3 regions of the Jutongia sp. genome follow, and region 3 is predicted to be linked to each of the others. Evidence: predicted binding sites of a transcription regulator. Region 3 holds the regulator's gene; each other region holds the start of a gene.
The links. Region 3 encodes HrcA, which represses chaperone genes, less so after heat shock. Its sites were predicted from a motif close to TGTTAGCACTCNNNNNNNNNGAGTGCTAACA; they were not measured.
Positions count from the first base shown of each region.

Region 1: the regulator HrcA is predicted to act here: its motif matches at 5,474-5,504, upstream of ACZLMD_RS01960 (Hsp20/alpha crystallin family protein).
Region 2: the regulator HrcA is predicted to act here: its motif matches at 4,222-4,252, upstream of ACZLMD_RS03715 (co-chaperone GroES).

Region 1 is NZ_DBLXSO010000005.1:26,397-33,820, forward strand. Features, by position in the region: gene ACZLMD_RS01930 (ATP-dependent helicase) at 1-31, opposite strand, end outside; gene gltX (glutamate--tRNA ligase) at 108-1,565, opposite strand; gene ACZLMD_RS01940 (SIR2 family NAD-dependent protein deacylase) at 1,665-2,456, opposite strand; gene ACZLMD_RS01945 (cytidylate kinase-like family protein) at 2,477-3,085, opposite strand; gene fabV (enoyl-ACP reductase FabV) at 3,398-4,588, opposite strand; tRNA gene ACZLMD_RS01955 (tRNA-Gly) at 4,668-4,738, opposite strand; gene ACZLMD_RS01960 (Hsp20/alpha crystallin family protein) at 4,906-5,349, opposite strand; gene ACZLMD_RS01965 (FtsX-like permease family protein) at 5,534-7,424, opposite strand, start outside.
Region 2 is NZ_DBLXSO010000010.1:17,806-25,229, forward strand. Features, by position in the region: gene guaB (IMP dehydrogenase) at 1-1,343, opposite strand, end outside; gene ACZLMD_RS03705 (DUF6106 family protein) at 1,526-2,041, opposite strand; gene groL (chaperonin GroEL) at 2,223-3,848, opposite strand; gene ACZLMD_RS03715 (co-chaperone GroES) at 3,905-4,192, opposite strand; gene ACZLMD_RS03720 (DUF6062 family protein) at 4,496-5,218, shown strand; gene ACZLMD_RS03725 (DUF2225 domain-containing protein) at 5,370-6,221, opposite strand; gene ACZLMD_RS03730 (glutamine--tRNA ligase/YqeY domain fusion protein) at 6,251-7,424, opposite strand, start outside.
Region 3 is NZ_DBLXSO010000047.1:101-7,524, reverse strand. Features, by position in the region: gene ACZLMD_RS10480 (flagellar hook-length control protein FliK) at 1-1,751, opposite strand, end outside; gene hrcA (heat-inducible transcriptional repressor HrcA) at 2,017-3,054, shown strand; gene grpE (nucleotide exchange factor GrpE) at 3,119-3,715, shown strand; gene dnaK (molecular chaperone DnaK) at 3,767-5,644, shown strand; gene dnaJ (molecular chaperone DnaJ) at 5,759-6,916, shown strand.

The sequences.
Region 1 (7,424 bases), on a different contig from region 3:
CCGCTTTCTTTTGTGATTCGTTTAATTCCATACTAAACCCATATGTCTTTCTCAGCCCACAAAGTCTGCCGTGCGAAAATCATGTCCACACGGAATCTGATAACATATTACTGCGCTGCTTCCAACAGTTCAATTCCCTTTTTGATACGGGCGATCGTCTCATCCTTACCGATGATCTCAATGATCTCATACGCTCCACCCGGTGTCATCTGCTTGCCGGAAACTGCAGTACGAAGTGGCCATAAGCACAGCCCGTTCTTAATCTCCTTCTCGGCAATATACTCCTTGCAAACAGCCTCAATACCCTCATGACTGTAATCCTCAAGCTGCTCCAGACGTGGAAGCATCTCCTTTAATACAACAAGTGAATTTTCGCTGTTTGTTTTCATTTTCTTGTGCGTATACATTGCGATATCATACTCCGGAAGCTCCTCAAAAAAGTCGATCTTCTCCTTGATATCCGGGAAGATCTCAATTCTTGTCTTCACAAGATCTGCAATCTTCCTGAGATCGTAATCCTTTGTAATAACCTCTTTGATCACAGGAAGTGCTTGCTCATAATACGCCTCATTGTCCATCGCCTTGATATATTCGCCATTCATCCATTTCAGCTTGACAATATCAAATACCGCCGGTGACTTGCTGATATGATGATAATCAAAGTTCTCCACCAGTTCCTCAAGACTGAAGATCTCACGGTTATCTGTCGGACTCCATCCGAGAAGTGCCACATAATTGACAACGGCCTCTGACAAAAATCCCTGCTCGATCAGATCCTCATAAGAGGAATGACCGCTACGCTTGCTGAGCTTCTGATGCTCCTCGTTAGTGATCAGCGGACAGTGGATATATTTCGGCTCTTCCCAGCCAAATGCATGGTACAGTCTGGTATATTTCGGTGCGGAGGAAAGATACTCATTTCCACGCACAACGTGTGTGATCTTCATTAGATGATCATCGATTACGTTCGCAAAATTGTAGGTTGGATATCCATCGGACTTGATCAGGATCATATCGTCCAGCTCTTCGTTAGGCTGGGAAATATCACCATAAATCTCATCATGGAATGTCGTCACGCCCTCATTCGGCACATTGGCACGGATAACATACGGCTTGCCTGCTGCCAAATTCGCCTCGATCTCCTCCTTGGACAGATGGAGACAATGCTTGTCATATGCAGTGATCTCCTTGCCGCCAATGTTCTGCTTCAGAGACTCAAGACGCTCCTTATCACAGAAACAGTAATAAGCCTCGCCCTTGGCGATCAGCTCCTTGGCATATTTCATATAAAGGCCGCTCTTACAGCGCTCGCTCTGGATGTACGGACCATAGCCGCCATCCTTGTCCGGACCTTCATCATGCTTGAGTCCGGTCTTCTCCAAAGTACGGTAAATGATCTGCAGTGCTTCATCAAAAAAACGCTCCTGATCAGTATCTTCTATTCTAAGTACAAAGTCGCCGCCCTCATGCTTGGCGATCAGATAGGTGTACAACGCCGTTCTTAAGTTTCCTACATGCATTCTGCCGGTAGGACTTGGCGCAAATCTTGTTCTAACCTTGCTCATTTTAACAATCCTCCACTAAAGAAAAATCTCCATCCGAAAAAACTCCGGACAGAGATTTATTTTAAACCGTTTTAAGGCGTTTTGCAACCTTATCCGGCTTTATTTCTTAACTTGTGCCATCTTTTCTTCTGCCTTCTCCGGAAAAACCGCATCTGGATCATAACCGGTAATGTAAGGAACAATCTCGCTCAGACACCCATACAGCCTGTAATCTGCCCGCGTATCCCCCAGCTTTTCCTCTGTATTTACAAGAATAAACTTATTACCTTTGTAGTATCTCTCGAAATGCTGGCAGATCGGATCTCTGACAGCAGAACCAAGCACAAGCAGCACATCCGCTGACTCGACGATGTCGCACACCTCGGACACCTTGCCATTGTCCACGCGCTCACCAAGCAGGATAAATCCGGGACGGATCGGAATCCGACACTTGTCGCACACCGGCTCTCCCTTCGACTCCTTTATGTACTTCATATCAAAAAGTTTCCCACACGCCGGACATATATTCTTCTCAATGGAACCATGCATGTCAAGCACATGCTCACAGCCCGCCTTCTGATAAAGCTCATAAACGGTACGCGTGATGATATGAGGCACCTTCCCCTTCTGCTGCAGCTGACGGACCGCCTTGTGAACAACCGTCGGCACTGCCTCCTTATTAATCGTCACATTCTTAATATAATCATAAAATATATCACTACGTCTTGCATAAAATGCGGAGGATACAATCTCATCGTTGGAATATCCGTACTTTTCCTCCGTCTCATACGCCAGATGCTCTGCCCGCACACCGTTCAGTCCGGTCTCACGCATCGTATTCAGTCCACTCAGCACAACAATATTTCTGCTCTTATCAATAATCTCCTTAATTCTTTCTGCAATCTTCTCCATAACACATCCCCCTCTGCCAATTACTCGCCAAGGTAAGTGCAAATACTCTCCACCGCTTTATCAATACCGGCAATATCACTGCGGACAACCATGTCATAGTTGGTCAGATTCGTCCACTTTTCACCCACATGATAATTGTAGTAGTTCGCACGGCGCTTATCATTCTTTAAAATAATCTCCCCTGCTTTCTTCTCGCTCTCACCGTAAACATCAACGACACGCTTGAGACGATAATCCAAAGAAGCCTGTACAAATACGTTAAAAATATTGACCCGCTCCTTTAATACGTAGTCGGCACATCTGCCAACAATAACACATGGTCCGTCATCGGCAACCTTACGGATCACATCGGACTGTGCCAGGAAAATTCTGTCATCCAGAGACAACCCGGAAAATCCAAAGTCCTGATTCCCGTAAACATTAATTCCCATTGCCAGAGAATATAAAAGGCTGTTCGTTGCCTTATCCTCTGCCTTTGCAAAGGTCTCCTCCGCAAATCCGCTCTCCTTTGCAGCACGCGTGATTAACTCGTTGTCATAAAACGGGATACCATAATGCCCGGCAAGCTTCTGACCAACCTCTCTGCCGCCACTGCCATACTGTCTGCTGATTGTAATTACTTTGTTCATATAAAGGCCCCCTTTTCACGTTCACATAAACAATTTTATAGATTTATTATACATCATTTTGGTTATTTTCACAAGGATTTTTATATTTTATTGTCATTTATTGTGAAATATTCCTAATTATTTCGTGTTAATTTGGTAATATTTTTAATACTACGTTTTTCTCGTTCTATGTTTTCTCATGGAATATTTTTTGTCTTCGGAAACAGATTTCCCAATATACAAAAGGACGCTGATATCTCTATCAACGCCCTTGTCAATTTACAAAAAGATTAGCATACCGGTTTCATTTTGTAAATACTTATTATTGCATCATTACTCCACCGGTGCGATGCTCGGGATCTGTACATCGGCATCCACATCTGCGCTGTAGTCCACGCCATCAATGCAGAATCCGAAAATCTCATAGAACTCCTGCCAGTATCCTTCCAGATCTGTCACTTCCTCGAGATTGTCCTGATCAATCTTCTCCCAGATTGCAGCGACTGCCTCCTGCACCTTCGGCTCCATCTCCCAGTCATCCATGCGGATCAGACGGTTCTCATCGGTCACCACCTCGCCACCATTACAGAGACGGTCATGGATCATGCGGTACATCTGCTCAATACAGCCCTCCTGCACATTCTGCTCCTTCATCACCTTGAACAAGATCGCCAGATACAATGGCACGATCGGAATGGCTGCGCTGGACTGTGTCACAACTGCCTTATTCACGGAAACGTATGCCTCCACGCCGTCAACCTCTTCCTGAATCTTGTCTGCAGAAGCGTAAAGATCCTTCTTTGCCTGTCCAATAGAGCCTTCCTTATAGATCGGATAAGTCAGCTCCGGTCCGATATAGGAATATGCAACCGTCTTGGCACCGTCCGCAAGAACACCGGCATCCTTCAGTGCCTTGATCCAGAGGATCCAGTCCTCGCCGCCCATAACCTTGATCGTGTTGTTGATCTCCTCCTGTGTCGCCGGCTCGATCGTCGCTTCCGTAAGCTGGTTGCTGCGCAGATCAATCGTGCGGTTTGTGTACGCCTCACCGGTTGTCTTAAGTACAGACTTGTATGTCACTCCGTCCGGAGCCGTACGGCGCGGTGCCGCAATACTGTAGATCACCATGTCTACCTGACCGAGATCCTTTTTGATCGTCTCAATGGTCTGCTCCTTCATCTCTGCAGAATACGCATCACCGTTCAATGTCTTCGCATACAACCCGTCCGCCTGTGCGATCTGCTCAAACGCTGCTGTATTATACCATCCCGCTGTTGCTGTTCTCTTGCCCTTTGCCGGCTTATCAAAAATAATTCCGAGCGTATCTGCGCCGCAGGAATATGCTGCCGCAATACGGGAAGCAAGTCCGTATCCCATGGAACAGCCGATCACAAGAACCTTCTTCGGTCCTACTGTCTTAGGCTGTGCCTTTACATAATCAATCTGTGCCTGTACTGCTGCGCGGCATCCTGCCGGATGTGCCGTGGTGCAGATAAATGCTTTTACCTTTGGTTCAATTACCATGAAATAACCCTCCATAAACACTATTTCCTAAATATACAACAAAAATCGCAGAATCCATAAGAATCCTGCGATGCGGTCAAGCAGGATACGGGAGTCGAACCCGCCTCCTCAGCTTGGGAAGCTGATATACTACCGATGTACTAATCCTGCACAGAAGCCTGTAGTTTCTGCTCCTCTTCATTTTATACATATTGCTTTTGTTTGTCAAATATAAAAAGGACAAAACAACACCCGGTCAGAAACCTTTCGATTCCTGACCGGGTGCAATTTTATTGGCATGAATGGGTATCACTCACCGCCTTAGCGGTGCAACTGCTTTATCCCTCAATAGCGATGGTCTTGGTTTGTTCAACCGCCGGCTGTGGTTCCTTCTTTGGGACGGAAATCTTCAGGATACCATCCTCAAACTTCGCTTTGATATCCTCCTCGGTAACCTCCTCACCAACATAGAAGCTACGGCTGCAGCTTCCGTAATATCTCTCACGGCGAAGGTACTTGCCGCTCTTGTCATCCTTCTCATCGTTCTCGGATTTCTTCTCTGCGCTGATGGTCATGTAACCGTCCTTCAATTCGGCCTTGACATCCTCTTTCTTATACCCTGGCAGATCTATATCAAGCTCATAACCGGCATCTGTCTCTTTCACATCGGTCTTCATAGCGCTTGGCGTCGGGGTTGCATAATGAATCACATTCATTGGTCTTGCAAAATCATCAAACAGATCATCAAATAAATTCTCTCCAAAAATACTAGGCATCAACATAAGTCATTCCTCCTTCAATTAAACCTTATTGAACTGTTCTTCTCAGAGCAAGTAGGATGAAGTCCCGGTCATTTCTGACTTCCTATTACCTCTTCCCTTGTTCTGTAATATGTTATACCACTTTTATTAGCACTCGTCAAGAGCGAGTGCTAATAATTTTTGTGAAAGTTTTGTGAACTGCTTTTTATTCAATTCCACGAATGCGTTCTATCACGCTGCCCTGCCCGGACAACCTCTTCCATGCTGCCACCGGAATGACAACACACACGATTACCGTTACAAGCGCCGCTCCCAGAAGCGGAACAACCGGCACGCAGAATGCAACCTGACAATAGTTCATAGACTGATAAATCTCGTAAACAGCTGCCATGCCAACGGACATTGTCACAAGCCATGCTCCCCCTGCATACAGGATTCCCTCCCGGATCAGCATCTTAAGTATCTGCCACTGCGTCATCCCGATACTTTCCATGACTGAGAGCTCGGTTCGTCTGTTCTGTATATTTACCACAAAGGTGTTCATATAATTCATAGTTCCAATAAATGCAAGGATCAACACAATCCCCATACCGATCTGAGGCATATTCCCCTGTGCCTTTCGCATCTCATCTGCCTCCTCGAGCTTGGATTCCCAGGAAAAATTTCGTGTATTGGCATCTTTTTTCAGAATTGCCAGAATCTCTTCCTCCGTCCTACGGTCATACTCCTTCTTATACCGGATCCCTGTCTTTAGGATAAATGCTTTCGCATCAAATGCCTTTACCACCTGATCACTGACAATGAGCGTTGGCGGATATCCTAAAAGTGCCGTGTAATACGAATCATCCGTCACACCTGACACTGTAAAGCTTTTACTCTTTTTAAGATTCCGATAGAGCGTGCATGTCACTGTTTTGCCGATAAGATCTTTATCCGCAAGCTCCACACCATTTCGGTAAACAATACACACCTTTCCCGCGAGAAAATCGTTTTTGGACACCGGCATGTCGAGCGTCTGATTCAGATGATCAAATTCGTCCTCGTCGATGCCAAGCATACTTGTTCCAAAGTTCTCCGGATGCTCTTTGTACTCCTTTCGATCCTTTTTATAAGGAATGCTCATCCATTTTGCATAAAATTCCTTCATCCACTTTTCCATAAGATCCGGTTCCCACGGAATCGTAATTTCCGAAAATACAATGGAATGCATTTCGGCAACACCTTGATTACTGCTAATCGACTTCTCGATGGAGCCGGTCAGAATATCCTTCCGATCCTTTGCTTTTTCCTTTATGCCGGTATCATTCTTAATGACGAGATCTGTGTTCATACTATTCGATACGATTGTGCGCGCCGCCTGACTGGAGATCAATGTAACAACGCAAAGATACACCGACAGACTCATCGCCAGAGACACAAGCACCATCGCCGTCCGCTTCTTATCCTTTACAAACTGCTCCCAGGAAATCCGCGCAATCACATTCCCCCGTGCCGCTTTCCTGCCGCTTCTTATCCCAGTTCCTTTCCTTCGGGACACCTTCATTCCAGCCCCCGGACGATATCCAAGCGCTTCTATCGGAGAAACCTTTGCTGCCTTGCGCACCGGTTTCCAACCCGCCAGACTGATCGTGATACCCGCCAGCAATACGGTCACCACCAGAACCGCCGGATGAAACTGCACTCCGATTCCATCAATATATCCACTTTGGATTCCGAGATTTTTCACGATCACCGGGATCAGAAAGAACGAAACGAACGCCCCCGTTACACAGCCGGTTCCTATCCCCATCGATCCTATCAGAAGCAGCTGCTCTTTGAGCATCACCTTGATCTGCCGTTCTGTCATACCGATTGTCTGAAGCAGTCCATAATGTCTTACTCTGCCTGCCACCGAAAGATACATGATATTATAGATCAGCAAATAAGCACACAGACAGGTAACAAAGATCAGTCCGATCAATCCTCCAAGGATCTCAACCGATTCTCCCAGATCTGAGACAAAGAAAAGAGCCTGCTGTTTCCCCAGTTTCATACTTTTTATAAATGCATTCTGCGTCTTCTTTGTCATCAGTCTCTGCCGAAAGTCCATGAAATAT
Region 2 (7,424 bases), on a different contig from region 3:
GCCGGAATATTCTCAGCACCACAGTATCCCATACCGGAACGGATACCACCGATCAGCTGGAATACAGTATCCTCAACAGTTCCCTTATATGCGACACGACCCTCTACGCCTTCCGGAACAAGCTTCTTGGCATTGCTCTGGAAGTAGCGGTCCTTACTTCCGTTCTCCATGGCAGAAATAGAACCCATGCCACGGTATACCTTATACTTACGACCCTTGAACAGCTCGAAGGTTCCCGGACTCTCGTCGCAGCCTGCAAAGATACTTCCCATCATGCAGACACTTGCACCTGCAGCTAAAGCCTTTGTCATATCTCCGGAATATTTGATACCACCATCGGCGATGATAGGCACACCATACTTGTTTGCAACCTCATAAGCATCCATGATCGCTGTAATCTGTGGCACACCAATACCTGCCACGACACGTGTGGTACAGATTGATCCAGGTCCGATACCGATCTTAACACAGTCAGCACCGGCTTCGATCAGATCTCTTGTTCCCTCTCCGGTTGCTACGTTACCTGCAATGATCTGCATATCCGGGAACTCCTTACGAATCATCTTGACACAGTTGAGTACATTCTTGCTCTGTCCATGTGCGGAATCCAGTACGATACAGTCAACATGCTTCTCAGCAAGAGCAGCCACACGGTCAAGTACATTCGCGGTAATACCAACAGCAGCACCACAGAGAAGGCGTCCCTGTGCATCCTTTGCAGCCAGTGGATACTTGATCTGCTTCTCTATATCCTTAATGGTGATCAGTCCTGTTAAGTTACCCTCATCATCAACGAGTGGGAGCTTCTCCTTGCGGGAAGCAGACAGGATCTTTTTCGCTTCCTCAAGAGTGATTCCCTGCTTTGCAGTGATCAGTCCGCGGGAAGTCATAGACTCCTCAATCTTCTTGGAAAAGTCTGTCTCAAACTTAAGGTCACGGTTTGTGATGATACCAACCAGCTTTGTTCCCTCAGTGATCGGTACACCGGAAATACGGAACTTCGCCATCAGCGCATTGGCATCCTCTAATGTATGCTGTGGTGACAAATAAAACGGATCTGTGATTACTCCATTCTCTGAACGCTTAACCTTATCAACCTCATCTGCCTGTGCTTCGATCGACATATTCTTATGAATAATACCGATTCCACCCTGTCTCGCCATGGCGATCGCCATACGGTTCTCTGTAACCGTGTCCATTCCTGCACTCATCATAGGAATGTTTAACTTGATAGATTTTGTCAGATGTGTCTCCAGAGACACCTGATTAGGAATAACTTCAGAATACTGTGGTACTAAGAGCACGTCATCAAAGGTAATTCCCTCAGCAATAATCTTACCCATTTTATTATCCTCCTTATCATTTTGTGTATTAGCAAACACGCAGGGGGTATTCCTGCGTGTCTAAAACATTACTATAAATATTTGAAAAATTATACACCTTTTTTATGGTAATTGTCAACAACAAAACGGCTGATTTTTAATCAATATGACCAAAAACAGCCGTTTTCACGTGCAAAAATAAATTATTCGTCTTTTATTTTACTGCGTGATTTCATTTTCATCTGATCTAACAGACGTTCATCCGGCGTAAAACGGATCCGGATATTTCCCTTCTCTCCCTTTGCCACGACAATATAATGGTGATCCTCTTCGTTACGGGAAGAATAATCCTGCTGTGGCAGATTCTGAAAACCATCCAGTGCATGAGATCCCTCCGGTGCCACGACCTCTACCTTTTCCAGATCAGTCCGGCACATGGTTTTTCTTGTATTCTGCGCAATAATTCGGTCAAAATCGATCTGCCCGTCCACAAAAACGTACTCGTAATCAATATGTGGATTTGGAAGAAAATAGATCATTACAATGTCTGCGATCACTGCCACCAGTAATCCAATGATCTTAAACATCCCGGGAGCTGCCACCAGTGCAAGAATCGGTAAAATGACACAGGCGGCCAACATAAGCCGCCTGCGCATTGATTCTTGCTGTGTCAACCGGGAGTGTACATATGTGTCTGAATACAATCCTTCGTTATACATAGCTTTCCTTTCGTAAACACCGGTTATGGGTGTTAAAACCTCTTATATTGTTGGAAGTTTCGCAGAAACTTCTAATGCAAAATTCTTTATGATACGCTATGTGGAAACTACCAATCACAAGTAGTTCCTAACAGCGGAAGTTTCGCAGAAACTTCTAATGCAAAATCTTTGATTTTGCTATTTACATCATACCCATTCCAGGAGCTCCACCTGCAGGCATTGCAGGAGCATCCTCCTTGATATTGGATACGACAGACTCTGTGGTCAAAAGTGTAGATGCAACACTCGTTGCGTTCTGAAGAGCACTTCTTGTTACCTTTGCAGGATCAACGATACCTGCCTGAACCATGTCAACATACTCCTCGGTCAGTGCGTTGAAGCCAACACCCGGCTCAGACTCACGAACCTTGTTGATGATAACAGCACCCTCAAGACCTGCATTGTATGCGATCGTAAACAATGGGGCTTCAAGTGCTTTCAGGATAATGTTGGCACCAGTCTTCTCATCGCCCTCAAGACCTGCAGCAAGCTTTGCAACCTCTTTAGAAGCATGAATGTAAGCAGATCCACCACCGGAGATGATACCCTCTTCTACAGCAGCTCTTGTTGCAGCCAGAGCGTCCTCCATACGAAGCTTAGCTTCCTGCATCTCTGTCTCAGTTGCAGCACCTACACGTACAACTGCTACGCCGCCGGCAAGTTTAGCCAGTCTCTCCTGAAGCTTCTCTCTGTCGAAGTCAGATGTTGTTTCCTCAATCTGAGCTTTGATCTGAGCGATACGTGCTGAGATTGCATCCTGATCACCGGCACCATCAACGATAACAGTGTTCTCCTTCTGTACCTTAACAGATTTAGCACGACCAAGCTGATCCAGTGTTGTCTCTTTCAGGTCAAGACCAACCTCATCAGAGATTACAGTACCACCTGTCAGGATTGCGATATCCTCAAGCATTGCTTTTCTTCTGTCACCATAGCCTGGAGCCTTAACAGCAACTACGTTGAAGGTTCCTCTCAGACGGTTGATAACGAGTGTTGTAAGAGCCTCGCCTTCAACATCCTCAGCAATGATCAGGAGCTTAGCACCGCTCTGAACGATCTCCTCAAGAAGAGGAAGGATTTCCTGAATATTAGAAATCTTCTTATCTGTGATAAGAATGTATGGATTGTCAAGGTTTGCTTCCATCTTATCCATATCTGTACACATATAAGCAGATACATAACCACGATCAAACTGCATACCTTCTACAAGATCAAGCTCTGTATGCATTGTCTTGGACTCCTCGATCGTAATAACACCATCATTAGATACCTTTTCCATTGCATCGGCAACCATCTCACCGACACTGTCATCACCAGCAGAAATAGCAGCAACACGTGCGATCTGATCCTTACCGGTTACCTTTGAGCTCATAGATGCGATTGACTCAACGGCACAATCACATGCCTTCTTCATTCCCTTACGGAGAATGATCGGGTTTGCGCCTGCTGCGAGGTTCTTCATACCCTCATTTACCATTGCCTGTGCAAGTACGGTAGCGGTTGTTGTACCATCACCTGCTACATCGTTTGTCTTTGTGGCAACTTCCTTTACAAGCTGTGCGCCCATGTTCTCGAAGCCATCCTCAAGCTCAATGTCCTTTGCGATCGTAACACCATCGTTTGTGATCAGTGGTGCACCGAATGACTTATCAAGTACAACGTTTCTTCCTTTTGGTCCCAATGTAACCTTAACGGTATCTGCAAGCTTATCTACACCTGCTTCCAAAGCAGCTCTGGCATCTGCGCCAAATTTAATTTCCTTAGCCATGTTTACAAATCCTCCTATCTAAATTATAACAGTCTCGTCACTGTATGCCTGATGCATTAGCCTTCAACCTTAGCTACGATATCATTCTGGCGTACGATAATGTACTCCTCATCCTCAAGCTTTACGTTTGTTCCGGCATATTTTGAATAAATAACCTTATCGCCGATTGCGACTTCCATCTTAACTTCGTTTCCATCAACAACTCCGCCCGGTCCTACAGCAATTACTTCTGCCTGCTGTGGCTTCTCCTGTGCATTTCCCGGAAGAACAATGCCGGATTTTGTGGTCTCTTCTGCTTCTAACTGTTTTAAAACAACTCTGTCACCCAATGGTACTAATTTCATGAAAATGACCTCCTTATTGACTATTTTACTATTAGCACTCACTCTATCCGAGTGCTAACCATAAACATAATATATTGCATTTCGTTTTATTCTGCAAGTTTTCCAAGTTAGTGATTTTATGTATTATGAAATATATTTTATTATTTCTTCCAATATCTCCTTTTTTCTCTTTTTATCTCTTTATTACATTTTCTTTGACTGTGCAGGTCAATTGCTATATAATCATTATACAATATGATGATTTTAATCCTGTCATACATTTTGATTCCACTATCATTATTTATATAGGAAAAGGAGGACATAATGAAAGAACAGCTTTATACCATCCCGGTAAATGATGCGTTCGCCGTAGACTGTGAATGTCCGGTCTGCTCCATGTACGATTCCCTGGAGAAGGATGCGATTGAATTTACCATGGGACCAAGCTATATGGAAGATGACATCCGTATGGAGACCAACAAGATCGGCTTTTGTACCCACCATGTGAAACAGCTTTACAAGCATCAGAACCGTCTCGGTCTTGCTCTGATCCTTCACACACACATGCAGCGCACCAACCGCGATCTGGAGGATCTGCTTTCTTCTGACAAGCCGGTCAAGAAAGGGCTGTTTGCCAAGAAGACAGAAAATGCTTCCCCGGTCACGGAATATATCGAGAATCTGAATCATTCCTGTTATATCTGCAACCGGATCGACCGGATCTTTGCCAGATATCTGGCAACCATCTATCACTGCTATGAGCATGACGAGGAGTTCCGCCGGAAGTTTGCTGCTTCAAAGGGCTTTTGCACGAAGCATTTCGGTATGCTTTACGAGGGTGCACCGTCAAGTCTTTCCGGCAAGCGCCTACCGGAGTTTATCAAGACTCTGAATGAGGTTTATCTGACCAACATGAAACGTGTTACGGATGATCTTGAGTGGTTTACCGACAAGTTTGACTACCGCAACGAGGACAAACCATGGAAGAACTCCAAGGACGCACTGCCCCGCAGTATGAATAAAACGAACAGTGTTCTTCCACAGTAACCGGATCCGGATGAAATATTTGTCGAACTGCAGGCAGATTACACATGTATCCTGTTACATAATCATTTTAATTTAAATATTACTTTCAATAACAATACCGGCAGATCATAGCAATATGACCTGCCGGTATTGTTTTGTATATTTTATTTCATTACGCCTTATGCATATCCTTATTTAACAGCTCCTTGATCTCCCGTGCTCTGTTCTTAATGCGATCATTGGCATCTCTGGAGATCAGCACTCTGGAGATCCAGCGGCTGGACTCCTCAAACTTGCCGATTCTTCTCGCAAGCTCAGCCAGAAGATAACTGACGGTTATCTCATCCATTCCGCACATCGGGAAGGACTCCTTGGAAAATGCCGTTTCAAAACCGGTATATGCATTCTCCAGCAGCTCCTTCTCCTGCTGCTTTAATTCCTTTAACTGTATCTTATAGTTTGGAAGCTCCTCCGAAAGCGACTCTGCCTTTCCGCGGCAGATCCACGCCATCTTCAGACAAGTATATGCCCGCTCGCTCTCCTTCGCCTTCTTGATGACGGTATTGAGCAGCGCGAGCTGGTGACGTTCCAGTGCATCATCATAGGTATAAATGCTGTCCGTGGCCGGAAGCCCCTTGAAATTTGCAGAGATATGTTCCCGTATCAGCCTTGCCTGTGCCGGCATCATAAACTTAAAGAAACGATCGAGTGCTGCATATCCGCAGTACGGACATGCCACTGCATCATATTTCAGACAGTCAACATACTGATACTTTGGGCGCAGATCCGTATCTGCCGCCAGAAGTTTTACCTTGCCGGTGCGAATCTTCTTAGAGTGAAACTCCTGATCGCATACCGGACAGACATATGTCTTCTCAAAAAGAAAATCTGCTTCTGTGGCTGCCGGTGCCTTTTTCTTTGCTTCCTGTGTATCATTTTCCTTCTTAGATGCATCCTCGAATACTTCTACCTTCTCCAATTTTCCCAGACCTAATTTTTCAAGACCGGAAAAAATGCCTTTCATGTAAACCCCTCCATTCTATGAATTGCTTATCATTTATTCGGACGGTAAGAACTCTTCAGGGATACGATCCGGTTAAATACCAGGTGATCCTTGGAGGAATCCTTAGAATCCACACAGAAATACCCGTGACGGACAAACTGGAAACTCTCTGTCGGCTCTGCCTCTGCAAGTGCAGGCTCAACGAAACAGTTATCCATAACGGTCAGAGAATTTGGATTCAGATTGATGCTGCCATCCTCATTGTATACACCCTTCTCCTCGTCAACGATATTCTCGTAGAGACGAACCTCTGCCTTCTGTGCGGTATCCGCACATACCCAGTGGATCGTTCCTTTAACCTTACGTGCATTGAAACCGGATCCACTCTTCGTCTCCGGATCATAAGTACAGTGAACTTCTGTCACATTGCCATCCTCATCAGTCACATAATCAGTGCATGTCACAAAATATGCGTTCATGAGACGAACCTCATTGCCCGGATACAGACGGAAATACTTTCTCGGCGGCTCGATCATGAAATCCTCACGGTCGATGTAAAGTTCTCTGCCAAACGGCACCTTACGGGTACCCATTTCCTCATTCTCCTGGTTATTGGAAACATCCAGATACTCAATCTCATTCTCCGGATAGTTTGTGATCACAAGCTTGATCGGATCTAAAACAGCCATCATACGCGGACGCTTCAGCTTCAGATCCTCACGGATACAATACTCGAGCATTGCATAATCCACTGAACTCTGTGACTTGGACACACCGCAAAGCTCCATAAACTTGCGGATGGACTCCGGTGTGAAACCACGGCGGCGAAGTGCAGCGATCGATACAAGACGCGGGTCATCCCAGCCGTCTACGATATGCTCCTCAACCAGTTTCTTGATATAACGCTTTCCGGTCACCACATTGGTCAGATACAGCTTGGAAAACTCAATCTGCTTTGGCGGATTCTCAAACTCCAGCTCACGTACCACCCAGTCATAAAGAGGACGATGATCCTCAAACTCGAGTGTACAGATAGAGTGGCTGATTCCCTCGATTGCATCCTCGATCGGATGTGCGAAATCGTACATCGGGTAAATGCACCACTTATCTCCTGTATTATGATGATTCATATGTGCCACACGGTAAATGATCGGATCACGCATGTTGATATTCGGTGATGCCATATCGATCTTGGCACGAAGCACCTTCTCTCCATCCTGAAAC
Region 3 (7,424 bases):
CCCTGCATATCATGAGCCTGACCGGAAAGCTGCCCGGAATCGCTGCCGGAAAGCGTGGTATTGATCAGCGTCTCAAAGGAGTTCATTTTCTGCTCCATAGACTGATAGAACGAGTCCGGCTCGTTTGTTTTGGCAAGCCGGTGCGGGGAGATCGTAAAGCTGTCAAGCAGCACATTTTGAAACAGTGTCCGGAATGCTTCGGTCTGAAACAGATTCTGTGTCAGGGCGCTGTCGGAATGTGCGATACTGTTTTTGATCGCAGCAAGTGTATCTGTGGCAGAGATGTCACCGGATAAAACGCGGTCAGTGATCCCGGAATCAACACCCATACCATGCAGATAACGGGCAAGCTCAGAGCGCATTTCGGGAGTAAGCTGCAGGAAAAGCTGGCTGTTTTGTCTGCCAAAGGATGTGACACCGGAAAGGAGCGTGTCGATAACGGCAGGGGTATGAGTGATATTGGCAGAACCCTCGTGCGGGGCGGCTAACATCTCATTGATATTCTGGAAAGACGACCTGGCGGCATCGGACAGGTTATGAAACAGGCGTCCGGCAAAGGAACGTGCGGATACGGAATCGGCGGAGGCTTCTGCAGCGTTGCTGTTTGCTGCATCGGAGGAAGCGTCCGGTAAAATGGCATCTGTTTCTGTGCTTTCCGCGATTTTTCCGGAAAGAACGCTTTCTAATGTGGTTAATTCCCCGGACAGGGAAGAAGCCGGCTGCGGATTTAATAATTGAAGGATCTCGTCAGATTTTGCCTGCAGTTCGGCGGCAGGACAATGTTCCGAAAGAACAATCGTCTGTCCTGTAATCGCCTTCTGGATCAGCAGAGCCGCCTCCTTGCCGGTCATGGTGCCTGATTGAAAAGCAGCCAGTTGTTCGTCGGTCATCGGTGTTTCTGAAAGCATTGTCTTTAAGGAAGAAAGATCAGCCTCCGACAGATCCGCGATCGTCGGGAGCGCGGAAGCGGTGTCTGCGTTCGTGCGACCGGCTGCAGCGGAATCATCGTCTGCAAGTGCAATACTTAAAAGCTTCTCGCCAAACATCGCAACAATGTTGGACGGACCGTTTCCGGCAAGAGTCTCTAAAAGCTCCGGAATCTGGTTGGAGAAGGTTTCTACACGGGCAAGAAGCGAGTGCGTGCCGTTACGATACGCACTGAACTGTGCCACGCTGTCTGCGGTAACCTGGTATTGCTTGCGGTTCATCAGACAGAGCGTTTCCATGTCATCCGTACCAAGATCATATGCCTGTTGCATCAGCTGCTGGATCGATTGTTTGTTGATCGGCATCAGATTGTCCATCAGTGCCTTGACGGCAGACTGGTTGCGCTCTGTGGCCGGAAGAGATGCCTCCTCCAGAGCCTTGTTGATCAGCGTCAGCTCTGTCTCTGTGTAGCTGTTTGGAATCGCATCCAGCATAACGCCGGAGGGAGAGACGGAAGATAGGCGGAAGGCGGCAGTCTGCCCGATGGAAAGGGAAGAACTGTCCGCAATCTGCCCCTTGATCAGCGTATTATTTTCCAATGTAATGGTGATCTCATTGTTGCGCAGGTCGGAAATCTCCCCACGGATCACATCGCCCTGGCGGATCTGGTTCATGCCGCTTCTTGCAACACCGTAGCTGCTCATCTGTCCGACGGAGCGGCCTGCCTGTCCCGGATTATTGCGGGCAGCAGCCTGGTTTCCGGTCATAGTCAAATTATTTCCTCTGTTGCCTGTATTAGTCGATGTGATGATAGGATCTGCCATAATGTATTCCAAACCTTTCTATAAATAGATCGTGATTCTTTCTATAATAAATGCACCGGATTGTTGTATGATCTCGGTGATCCGGCAAACATCTTTGTGTCATTATTATATATGGTATTTCGGCTGTTTTGCAAGAAACATGAAAAAAACTGAAAAAATTAGCAAAAATATCTTGACAATAAAAAATGATAGTGCTATCTTACTAATTAGATGTTAGCACTCCACCTCAAAGAGTGCTAACAAATAAAGACAAGGGAGTGATAGTTTGGAGCTGGATGAAAGAAAGCTTAAAATACTTCAGGCGATTATCCGGACATATTTAGAGACGGGTGAGCCGGTAGGATCCAGAACGATTTCCAAGTACTCTGATCTGAATCTCAGTTCCGCTACCATCCGAAATGAGATGTCTGATCTGGAGGAGATGGGATACATTTTACAGCCGCATACCTCGGCAGGACGTATTCCTTCCGATAAGGGTTACCGTCTTTACGTTGACACGATGTTGGACGACAAGGCACAGGAAGTGCATGACATGAAAGCGGAGCTTACAGAGAAGGCCGGTAAGATCGATGATCTTCTCAAGCGGGTTGCGAAGCTTCTGGCGGTCAATACGAATTACGCCACGATGGTTTCGGGACCGCGGTACGCCTCCAAGAAGGTCAAGTTCATTCAGCTTACGCTGGTGGATGAGAGAAGCCTTCTTGTCGTGATCGTTTTGGACAACAACGTAGTCAAGAACAAAATGATCCATATGGAGGATTCCATGGATCAGGAGACATTGCTTCGGTTAAACTTCATTATGAATACAACCTTAAATGGTCTGGATGTCATGGATATGAATCTTGCCGTGATACAGAAGATCAAGGAACAGATGGGAGCACACAACAGTGTGATCGATTCGGTTCTTGAGATTATCGGCAGTGCTTTGACGGAGGATGAGGATCTGGAGATCTACACAAGTGGAGCAACAAATATTCTGAAGTATCCGGAACTTGCAGACAAGTCCAATGCAGCACAGATCTTAAGTGCATTTGAGGAGAAGAAGGACTTAAACGAATGGATCGAACAGGAGCCGGTCGGACAGAACGATGATAACCACGCCATACAGGTTTACATCGGCGGTGAGACGCAGGTTGAGTCCATGAAGGATTGTTCGCTGGTAACAGCGACCTACCGGATTGACGATGGTGTTTACGGCAAGGTCGGGATCGTAGGTCCGAAGCGAATGGATTATGACAAGGTAGTTGCTACACTGCAGTCCATGATGGAGCAGTTAGATGACATATTTAAAGACAAAAAGTAAGTCACAGAGGATGGCTTAAGAGAGGTGGTAGAAGGTGAGTCAGGAGAAAGAAACAAATCAGGACATGACAGAAGAGACAACGACAGAGAACACAGAGGAAACAACAAAGGACAGTGAGGTGACAGCAGAGACTGCCGGTGAGGCAGAAGAGAAGGAAGCTGTGGCTGAAGATAAAGAAGCCGTTGGCGAAGAGAAGAAATCACTCTTTGGCAAGAAGAAAAGTTCCAAGCTGGAGGAAAAGATCGCTGAGTTAGAGGATGCAAGAATGCGTCAGCTTGCCGAGTTCGAGAACTTCCGGAAGCGCTCCGAAAAAGAAAAGAGCCAGATGTTTGAGATCGGTGCAAAGTCAGTGGTTGAAAAGATCCTTCCGGTCATTGATAACTTTGAAAGAGGTCTTGCTTCCATGCCGGAGGAGGAAAAGGGAAAGCCATTTGCAGACGGTATCGAGCTTGTTTACAAGCAGATGCTCGGAGCACTGGATGAGATCGGAGTCAAGCCGATCGAGGCAGTGGGACAGGAATTTGATCCGAATTTCCATAATGCGGTTATGACCGTCGAGTCAGAGGATATGGAAAGCGGAACGGTGGCAGAGGAATTGCAGAAGGGATATATGTATCAGGATTCTGTCGTACGCCACAGTATGGTAAAGGTAGTCAGTTAATTTAAGATAGAGCAATGAAAGAAGAATTATAGAGAAAGAGAGGACAAAACAATGGGAAAGATTATTGGTATTGACTTAGGAACAACAAACTCATGCGTCGCTGTTATGGAAGGTGGAAAACCGGTTGTCGTAACAAATACAGAGGGCGCACGTACAACACCATCTGTTGTAGCATTTTCAAAATCCGGTGAGAGACTTGTCGGTGAGCCGGCAAAGCGTCAGGCAGTAACAAACGCTGACAAGACAATCTCTTCTATCAAGAGACATATGGGTACCGATTACCGCGTTGCAATCGATGATAAGAAGTATTCTCCACAGGAGATTTCCGCAATGATCCTTCAGAAGCTGAAGGCAGATGCAGAGAATTATCTCGGTGAGAAGGTTACAGAGGCTGTTATTACAGTTCCTGCATACTTCAACGATGCACAGCGTCAGGCAACAAAGGATGCCGGTAAGATCGCAGGTCTTGATGTAAAGCGTATCATCAACGAGCCAACTGCAGCAGCGCTTGCATATGGTCTTGATAACGAGAAAGAGCAGAAGATCATGGTTTATGACCTTGGTGGTGGTACTTTCGATGTATCTATTATCGAGATTGGTGACGGTGTCATCGAGGTTCTTGCAACATCCGGAGATAATCACCTCGGTGGTGATGATTTCGATCAGAAGATCACAGATTACATGATCGCAGAATTCAAGAAGGAAAACGGTGTTGATCTGTCTCAGGATAAGATGGCACTTCAGAGATTAAAGGAAGCAGCAGAGAAGGCAAAGAAGGAGCTTTCTTCTGCAACAACAACCAACATTAACCTGCCATTCATCAGCATGAATGACAATGGACCGCTTCATTTCGATATGAACCTGTCCAGAGCAAAGTTTGATGAGCTGACACATGATCTGGTTGAGAGAACAGCAACTCCTGTAACAAATGCACTCCGTGATGCAGGAATTACGGCTTCAGAGCTTGGAAAGGTTCTTCTGGTCGGTGGTTCTACACGTATCCCGGCTGTACAGGATAAGGTACAGCAGATGACCGGTCATGAGCCAAGCAAGTCCTTAAATCCGGATGAGTGCGTTGCACTCGGAGCTTCCGTACAGGGTGGTAAGCTTGCCGGTGATGCAGGTGCCGGTGATATCCTTCTTCTGGATGTTACTCCACTTTCCCTGTCTATCGAGACAATGGGTGGTATCGCTACAAAGCTGATCGAGAGAAATACAACGATCCCTACCAAGAAGAGCCAGATCTTCTCTACCGCAGCAGATAATCAGAGTGCAGTAGATATCAACGTTCTTCAGGGTGAGCGTCAGTTTGCGAAGGATAACAAGTCACTTGGACAGTTCCGTCTGGATGGTATCCCTCCGGCACGTCGTGGTGTTCCACAGATCGAGGTTACCTTTGATATCGATGCAAACGGTATCGTAAATGTATCCGCTAAGGATCTTGGAACCGGCAAGGAGCAGCATATCACGATCACAGCCGGATCAAACATGTCCGATGATGATATCGATAAGGCAGTGAAGGAAGCTGCTGAGTTTGAGGCACAGGATAAGAAGCGTAAGGAAGGCATTGATGCCCGTAACGAGGCTGATTCCATGGTATTCCAGACACAGAAGGCTCTGGATGAGGTTGGCGACAAGGTAGATGCTTCTGAGAAGGCAAAGGTTCAGGCGGAGCTTGACAGCTTGAAGGAATTAGTTGAGAAGACGAATCCGGAAGAGCTTTCTGATGCCGATGTAGATGCATTAAAGGCTGGTAAGGAGAAACTGATGGAAGCAGCTCAGGCTGTATTTACCAAGATGTATGAGCAGCAGGCTCAGGCAAACGGTGGAGCAGCAGGTGCAGGTCCGGACATGGGTAACATGGGTGGAGCCGCAGGCGCCGGCAATGCTTCCGATGATGTTGTCGATGGAGATTACCGCGAGATTTAAGCTAAATATAAATAAACATGAGATAGACCATTGATTGCACGAATGCAGCAGGCAGACGTTACGGTTAATGGTCTGTCTATCTATAAATGAACAGTATGAGAGATGGAGAGAGCTATGGCAGAGAAGAGAGATTATTATGAAGTGCTCGGGGTCAGCAAGAGTGCATCCGATTCCGAATTAAAGTCCGCATATCGTAAGTTAGCCAAGAAATATCATCCCGATATGAATCCGGGAGATAAGGAGGCAGAAGCAAAGTTTAAAGAGGCTTCTGAGGCATACAGCGTATTGAGTGATCCGGATAAGCGCCGTCAGTACGATCAGTTTGGTCATGCGGCATTTGAAGGGGGTGCAGGCGGTGGAGCAGGCGGCTTCGATTTCAGTGGAATGGATATGAGTGACATTTTCGGAGATATCTTTGGCGATTTCTTCGGTGGCGGTCGTTCCAGAGCACAGAGTAATGGTCCGATGAAGGGACAGAATCTGCACCACACGATCCGCATTACCTTTGAGGAGGCATGCTTTGGTACCGAGAAGGAGCTGGACCTTCCGCTGCAGGATGAGTGTGAGAGCTGCCACGGCACAGGTGCCAAGGCAGGAACCACCCCGGAGACATGTTCCAAGTGTGGTGGTAAAGGTCAGGTGGTATTTACCCAGCAGTCTCTGTTTGGCATGGTCAGAAATGTTCAGACCTGTCCGGACTGTCGTGGAACCGGTAAGATCATTCGTGAGAAATGTCCGGATTGTCATGGCTCCGGTTATATTACAAGAAAGCGCAAGATTTCCGTTACTGTTCCGGCAGGTATTGACAATGGCCAGAGCATCCGTATCCGTGAGAAGGGTGATCCCGGTGTAAACGGAGGTCCAAGAGGCGATCTTCTGGTAGAGGTGGCAGTAAGCCGTCATCCGATCTTCCAGAGACAGGGTATTGATATTTATTCCTCTGCTCCGATCACATTTGCACAGGCTGCTCTTGGCGGGGATGTCCGCATTAAGACGGTCGATGGCGAGGTTGAGTATACCGTGAAGCCGGGAACGCAGACAGATACACGTATTAGACTGCGTGGCAAGGGTGTTCCGTCTCTTCGTAATAAGTCGATCCGTGGTGATCAGTATGTGACTTTGGTGGTACAGGTTCCGACCAGGATGAACGGAGAGCAGAAGGAGCTTTTAAAGAAGTTCGATGAAGCAATGTATGGAAAGCCGGAGGAAAAGGAAGAAGCCGACGAGACCACAGAAAAGAAAAAAGGACGTTTCGGTAAGAAGAAAAAATAGAAAACGTTAATAATAACTCCCTCGGGAGAATCTGATATTTTTGCAGGTACGCTTTCGCTGCAATGCCACACGTAACGGCACATAATGCCCTGAATGACAGGGCATAAGTGCCGACGGTGGCAAGCACCTTGCAAAATATCAGATTTCTTCCGAGGGAGATTTACATTTTGGGGGATTGATCATATGTATTTAAACCTTCGGATTAATGTTTAACTAAGGCTTCCCATACCAAGGATGGAAATTTGCCCATAATATTTCTTATGTCCGGTTATTTAGAAATCATATTTTGCCTGCCAATATATTAAAAATCCGTGAGCTATGACTAAAAAATTGTCTTGTCACTTACGGATTTCGAAAAATCTGATTGCTTTGCTGCTTTGATCTTCGATAAACGCATCCTGCCGTACTCGCCCCGAGGTGGGAATCAGATGTTTCGAAAGGCACTTGCACCCGCCGGTACTTACACCCCGGATTTTGCAAATGATATAGATGCTCCATTGAATATCCG